2 regions of the Bacillus sp. 1A genome follow, and region 2 is predicted to be linked to the other one. Evidence: a T-box and tRNA genes for the amino acid it is inferred to sense, from the RefSeq annotation. Region 2 holds a T-box; the other holds one or more tRNA genes.

Region 1 (3,433 bases), 2.1 Mb from region 2:
GCAATTGCAAATAACAGTAACGAAAGAAAGAATATGACCGTATAGCCACTCCATTTCTCCATACGTGAAATTGTGTATCCAGCTGCTATCGGTCCAATCATGCCAGAGAAGGATGTAAGAAGTCCAAGAAACCCATTAAAGAAATCTCTTGTTTCTGGTTCTGTAATCTCAAATGTTAATAAGTTAAACGCGAGCCAGTAAAAACCATATCCGACTCCTAAAAGAGCCCCCATTAATAAAATATAGTGAGAAGCGCTTTTTCCCGCTACTAAAACAACGATAAAAAAAATAGCTAACGTGCCTACGCCTATTCGTAACAAGATTGAGCGATCAATACGCTTCGCTAATTTCCCACCTATAAGAAATGTGAGAGGCTGTAATACAACGCTGGCCAAATTATACAAGCCAAGATTCACATAATTTTGTGTTTGTTTCCATAAATAAATGTTAACAAACGTATTCGATAAAGAAATTGCGAGCGTGTATAAACCTCCAATAAGGAGCAATAACACTAAATCCCGATTCACTTCAACGTCACCAATTACATGTTTCCACTTCATACACAACTCTCCTTTACTTCATGTTCTAGTCTTCCAAAGACAAGCCCAATTATGTAAAAGGAAAGCATAAAAAAGCTAGGAGCATTCTCCTAGCTTTTTTCTATCGTTATTACAATTATTTTGCTTCTTGGTAACGTTTTTCAGCAGCGTTCCAATCTACAACGTTCCAGAATGCACCGATGTAGTCAGGACGACGGTTTTGGTAATTTAAGTAGTAAGCATGTTCCCAAACATCTAAACCTACAACTGGAGTTTTACCTTCAGTTAGAGGAGAATCTTGGTTTGGCGTGCTTGTTACTTCTAATTCACCATTGTTTACTACTAACCAAGCCCAACCAGAACCGAAACGAGTTGCGCCAGCTTTTGCGAATTCTTCTTTGAATGCATCGAAGCTACCGAATTTCGCTTCAATTGCAGTTGCAAGTTCGCCTACTGGTTGTCCGCCGCCGTTTGGAGATAAGATTGTCCAGAAGAATGTATGGTTAGCATGTCCGCCACCATTGTTACGTACTGCTGTACGGATTGCTTCTGGTACTTCGTTTAAGTTTGCAACTAATTCTTCTACGCTTTTGTCAGCTAATTCTGCATGACCTTCTAAAGCAGCGTTTAAGTTTGTAATGTACGTGTTATGATGTTTTGTATGATGGATGTTCATTGTTTCTTTGTCAAAGTGAGGCTCTAAAGCATCATACGCATAAGGTAAATTTGGTAATTCGTGTTTTGCCATTGTTATATTCCTCCCAGTTTATGTATTGCCACTTAAGTGACATACAACTTCATTCTACCCTAATTGCCATAGGGTGCAAACAAATAAATCACATTGTCTTGCTATCATTAACGTAGCAAAAATCCCACTTCTTTTCAATTAAAATGCTCATATATTCCGTAAAAAAAGCTCCCTTCTACAAGGAAGCTTCCCACTGACATAATAAACATGCGAAATGGATATGGACCCTGTAGGACTCGAACCTACGACCGGACGGTTATGAGCCGTCTGCTCTAACCAGCTGAGCTAAGGGTCCACAATTATGTATGTAACAACATATCAAATAAAGGAATTCCTATCGGATATATCCTTTAAGAAATGTAAGATAAATTTACCATATGGCAAAGAAAAGTGTCAATTGTATTTTTCTCATATAAAAGAAGAAAATTAATAAAAAGAAATTTAGTTATCTCCACTATATGTAAATATAATATATCTTGAGATTCTCTAGATTCCTACGTTACAATGATTTTATACATACATAAAGGAAGTGAATCTATGTCCATATTTACCCAATTAGCAAAAAGCGTATATTCGCCTAAAGATATGGCGCTATTCCGTTTTCAAAAAATCGGAAAAACCATTTTGTATATTATGCTACTTTGTCTAATCACTACTATTCCAAGAACATTCTTTTACGGCAGCTTTATCCAAGATAGTGTCAGCATGGTAAATCAAGCAATTGAAAAAGATTTACCTGATTTTAAAATCGAAAACGGTGAACTAAAAGCAGATATTGAACAACCTATTCTAAAGGAAGAAGGAGATGCTCTTTTCGTATTTGATCCCAATACAACAGATATAGAAACATATAAAAACAAAACTGGTTTATTTATTTTAAAAGATAAAGTAGTTTCTATAGGAAATGGTCAAACACAAACATACTCCTATAATGATTTATTAGGGACATCTCTTGAGAAGAAAGATTTACAAGATTTCATTTCTGTATTCGATAGTATTTATCCAATTTTACTAGCCGTTATCGGTGTGTTAGTATACCTATTCCAATTGTTTATTACTTTCTTAGGAATTACTTTACTTGCGTTTATAGGTTCTGCTATGAGTGGTCAACGTAAATTATCTTATAAGCAAGTATGGACGTTAACTGCATACAGCTACACAATCCCAACAATCTTCTTTATGATTATGGATCTATTCAAAATCGTTGTACCTGGTTCAACATTTATTTATATCGCAGTTGTTTTAATTGTTCTTTACTTAACGATTAAAGAAGTTCCAAAACCGAAAGAAAAATAAAAACGAAAAAATGCCTAAATAGGCATTTTTTTTTTGGACAAGCATATATTCCTAGCAAAGGAGTGAAGAATATGAAAAGATTAGGTATATTCTTATTCGTGCTTGTTCTTGGTTATATATTTTATTACGATATAAAAATCGGCACTTTACCGATGTTAAGTTCATATAAAAAAACAACCGCGGCCCAAACGATAAAGCAAGAAAATACAGATACAAAACAAAATAAAGAGAACAAAGCAGAAAAAGAAACAGATGTAACTTATAAAACAATTGAAGTCAAAACAGGTGAGACAGTTCTTTCTATTACCGAACAAATTAATAAGAAAAAAATCCCTTCCATTGAAAAGGTAATTGATGACTTTAAACAACTAAACAAAAGTACATCTGCTACAAAAATACAAATTGGAAAGTCTTATAAATTCCCGTTATATCAATGAGCAATCACTTAATCCTTGTCAATTACATAAAGGCGCTGATACAATAGTAAAAGTGAAACCGAGCACTTCGGTTTCTATAGCCCTGTATCACGTATACTTTCATTGATATGAGGGACTAAATAAGAAACTTCTTTTATAAGGAGAGCGATCTATTCGTGAATGAAATGACTCATCGTACAAAAACACGTCCAGTTAAAGTCGGTAATTTAACAATTGGCGGTAATAATGAATTAATTATACAAAGTATGACAACAACAAAAACACATGATGTTGAAGCAACAGTTGCTGAAATTAAACGTTTAGAAGAAGCTGGCTGTCAAGTTGTCCGTGTTGCTGTTCCAGACGAACGCGCAGCAAATGCTATTGCTGATATTAAAAAACAAATCAACATTCCACTTGTTGCTGATATTCAT
Region 2 (3,433 bases):
CGGTATTGAAAAACAAATTGAAAAGAGCCAAGATTTTCTTATGAATGCTGGAATGGTTTTATGGGATGCTGAGGTTGAACTTGGTGGAAATGAAGAAGGGTTTAAAGTAGCATTGTCTAAGTTAGAGAGTGGTATAAAGCAAAGCGAATATAATGTAGCAAGTACGTTAGATGAATATGTGAATCGAATTAAAGGAACGGTATTTGTACAACGAGGTATAGCATTCTTAAGAACGTTACACAAAGAAAGAAATGAAATAAGCGAATACGGTTGTTATACAGGTATTTTATATGAATCTATTGGGCAGTACGGCCAAGCGATGAAAAGGTATAATAAGGCGATAGAACAAAAGGAAACGGCATTACCGTATTACCGAATTGGTGAAACACTTATGGCATTAGGGCAATTGACAGAAGCGAAACAAGCGTATGAAACATGTTTAGAGCTTGATGGGAATTTCGTAGGTGTACATTTACAGCTTGCAGAAATATATGAAAAAGAAGAAAACCGTTCTAAAGAACAAAGTCATATGGTTCAGGCGATGAAAGAAGAGCCGTTGCATATTAATATGGAATATTTGGCACAGCTTTCAGTAGAAATGAATCTTCAGGAAGAGTTACTGACAGAACTAGAACAATTAGCGGACGAAGTACCTGAAATATGGCGATTAGATGCGATTGCATATGTGTATGGAGCGATGGATGAAATAGATAAAGAACAAGTACAGATTGAATACGCGCTACAATTAGATGGTGAGCATACAGAAGTTCTATATCATTATGCCAAAGTGTTAGTGAAAAAAAGAAATGCAAAAGCAATTGAAATTGCAATGAAAGTTATACAAAAAGATGCAAATAATGAACAAATATTTGATGTGTATGTAAAAGCGATAGAACAACATAAGAAATTGTCTAACATACGAGATTTTCTTCATACATTAAAGGTAAAGAGGGCAGAAAGAAGTATGGCATTTATGTATGCTGCATCTGCGGTGACGGAAAGATGGATTGAACGGCAACAAAATGAACAGCCGAAGAAATCCATAATTACGAGAGCTTTTTATCGTATGAAAAACCGTGCGAAAGAAATTTCGATTATTACTACAATCATTGATTTGTATGAAATTTCGTTAAAGTTAAATCAAAAAAATAGTATGGCAGCGCAGCGATTTTCACTATTTTACGAGAATGTGGCGATGTATAAAGAGGCGATAGATGTATTGCAAACATCGTTAGAAAATAAATGGGATTACGATGTAGCGAAGCAACTTGTAAATCTTTTCATAGAGTGTGAGGAAGAAGATATGTTACGGGATGCTTCAGAATTAACGAAGCAAATGGTTCGAGAGTTACCAGATGATTATGATACGCTTCTTTTACAAGCGCAAGTATTCTTTAAAATAGGAGAAGAAAGAAAAGCAGAAAAGATTACCTTACAATTAACGGAGCAAACACCGTTTGTAAGTAGAGCGTTTCTTGCTTTAGGAGAAATGTATCAAAGTCAAGAAAGGTTTGAAGAGGCAATTCATGTATTAGAAAATGTTTCTATACATCATCCAAATGAAGCAGCAATTCTTCTTTCTTTAGCATCTTCGTATCATGGTGCCGGACAAACACTAAAGGCAGAAAAAATAACAAATGATGTATTAACAATAGATGCGAGTGATTTGTTAGCAAGATATGATCATGCTTGTTATTTAGCACAGTTAAACAGAATTGAAGAGGCGAAGGAAGAGCTTGAAATTGTTCTTCGTGAGGATGAATCAGGATTCTTTGCTGAGCTTATTGAAGAAGATGAAGATTTAGCTGGAATACAAGAATTTAAGAAATAATTGTATAGGAATAGTGAAAAAAGGATATAAATAAATATATATTTCGAATTAGTTGACAATTTATTGCCCAATGGCATAAAATAGCTTTTAATAAAGTATACAAATCTGAAGACGAGAACGAGTAAAATAATGAATTGTTCCCCAGAGAGCCGGCGTATAGCTGAAAGCCGGTGTGCAGACGTTATTTGAAAATCATCTCCGAGGAGCCGAGGCTGAAAATAAGTAAGCCCGGACGGATGTCTACCGTTACAAAGAACACGTATGATAGTACGTTGCTAAGTGCTATTAGCGAAGAGCTAATAGAATTAGGGTGGTAACGCGGTTAAACCCGTCCCTACTTCATAGGGACGGGTTTTTTGTGTGCTTTAAAACATTCAAAGGAGTGATTGTAGATGAAGAAAGTAGATGTGAAAGAGTCAGCTGTAGGGAGAGAAACACGTATTCGTAAGCAGTGGAACGAGCAAAGTATTTTCGAGCAATCAATTCAGAATCGAGAAGGCGCACAGTCTTTCGTATTTTATGAAGGACCACCAACGGCGAACGGTTTACCACACGTCGGACATGCACTTGGACGGACAATTAAAGATGTAGTAGCGAGATATAAAACGATGGCTGGTTATAAAGTGCTACGAAAAGCGGGATGGGATACACACGGTTTACCTGTAGAATTAGGTGTTGAGAAGCAACTCGGTATTTCTGGTAAACATGAAATTGAAGAGTATGGAATTGAGCCATTTATTCAGAAGTGTAAAGAGAGTGTATTCACATATGAGAAGCAGTGGCGTGAATTCACTGAAAGCATCGGTTATTGGGTAGATATGGATGATCCATACGTTACGCTAGAGAATCCATATATCGAAAGTGTATGGCATATTTTAGGGACGATTCATGAAAAAGGCTTATTGTACAAAGGGCATAGAGTTTCACCATACTGCCCAAGTTGTCAAACTTCACTAAGTTCACATGAGGTTGCACAAGGGTATAAAACAGTAAAAGACTTAAGTGCAACAGTTAAGTTTAAAGTGAAAGATAGTGAAAATGAATATTTCCTAGGTTGGACAACAACACCTTGGACACTTCCAGCAAATGTTGCGCTCGCTGTACATCCAAATATGGAATACGTGAAAGCGAAACAAGAAGGTCATGTATACATTGTTGCGAAAGAACGTGTACAAGATGTATTAAAAGAAAACTATGAAGTATTATCTGTTCATAAAGGTGAAGAATTAGTAAACACATCTTATATCCCGCCATTTCCAATGAAGGAAGTTACAAATGGCTACCGAGTTATCGCAGCCGATTTTGTCACGGCAGATAGTGGTACAGGACTCGTTCATATCGCTCCAGCATATGGGGAGGACGATTATAGAGTCGTGCAAAGTGAAGGATTGTCATTCTTGCATGTTGTAGATGAAAAAGGTGAGTATACAGAAGCAGTACCATTTTTGAAAGGGAAATTTGTTAAAGATTGTGACGTGGATATCGTTCGTTATTTAGCGAAGGAAGGTTTACTGTATCATAAAGAAAAGTATGAACATAGCTACCCACATTGTTGGCGCTGTGATTCACCACTTCTTTATTATGCAGGAGAGAGTTGGTTAA

The links. The T-box of region 2 lies ahead of ileS (isoleucine--tRNA ligase). A T-box ahead of a tRNA ligase gene usually reads a tRNA of that ligase, here a tRNA-Ile.
Region 1: it encodes a tRNA-Ile, which carries the amino acid that the T-box ahead of ileS (isoleucine--tRNA ligase) is inferred to sense. The anticodon was not compared.

What each region holds. Positions count from the first base shown of each region.
Region 1 is NZ_JBQYLZ010000001.1:2,296,757-2,300,189, reverse strand. It holds gene ACUN0F_RS11610 (MFS transporter) at 1-560, opposite strand, end outside; gene sodA (superoxide dismutase [Mn]) at 676-1,287, opposite strand; tRNA gene ACUN0F_RS11600 (tRNA-Ile) at 1,509-1,582, opposite strand; gene ACUN0F_RS11595 (DUF1189 domain-containing protein) at 1,825-2,583, shown strand; gene yqfZ (protein YqfZ) at 2,655-3,020, shown strand; gene ispG (flavodoxin-dependent (E)-4-hydroxy-3-methylbut-2-enyl-diphosphate synthase) at 3,185-3,433, shown strand, end outside.
Region 2 is NZ_JBQYLZ010000001.1:4,384,186-4,387,618, reverse strand. It holds gene ACUN0F_RS22435 (tetratricopeptide repeat protein) at 1-1,831, shown strand, start outside; T-box leader at 1,931-2,170, shown strand; gene ileS (isoleucine--tRNA ligase) at 2,224-3,433, shown strand, end outside.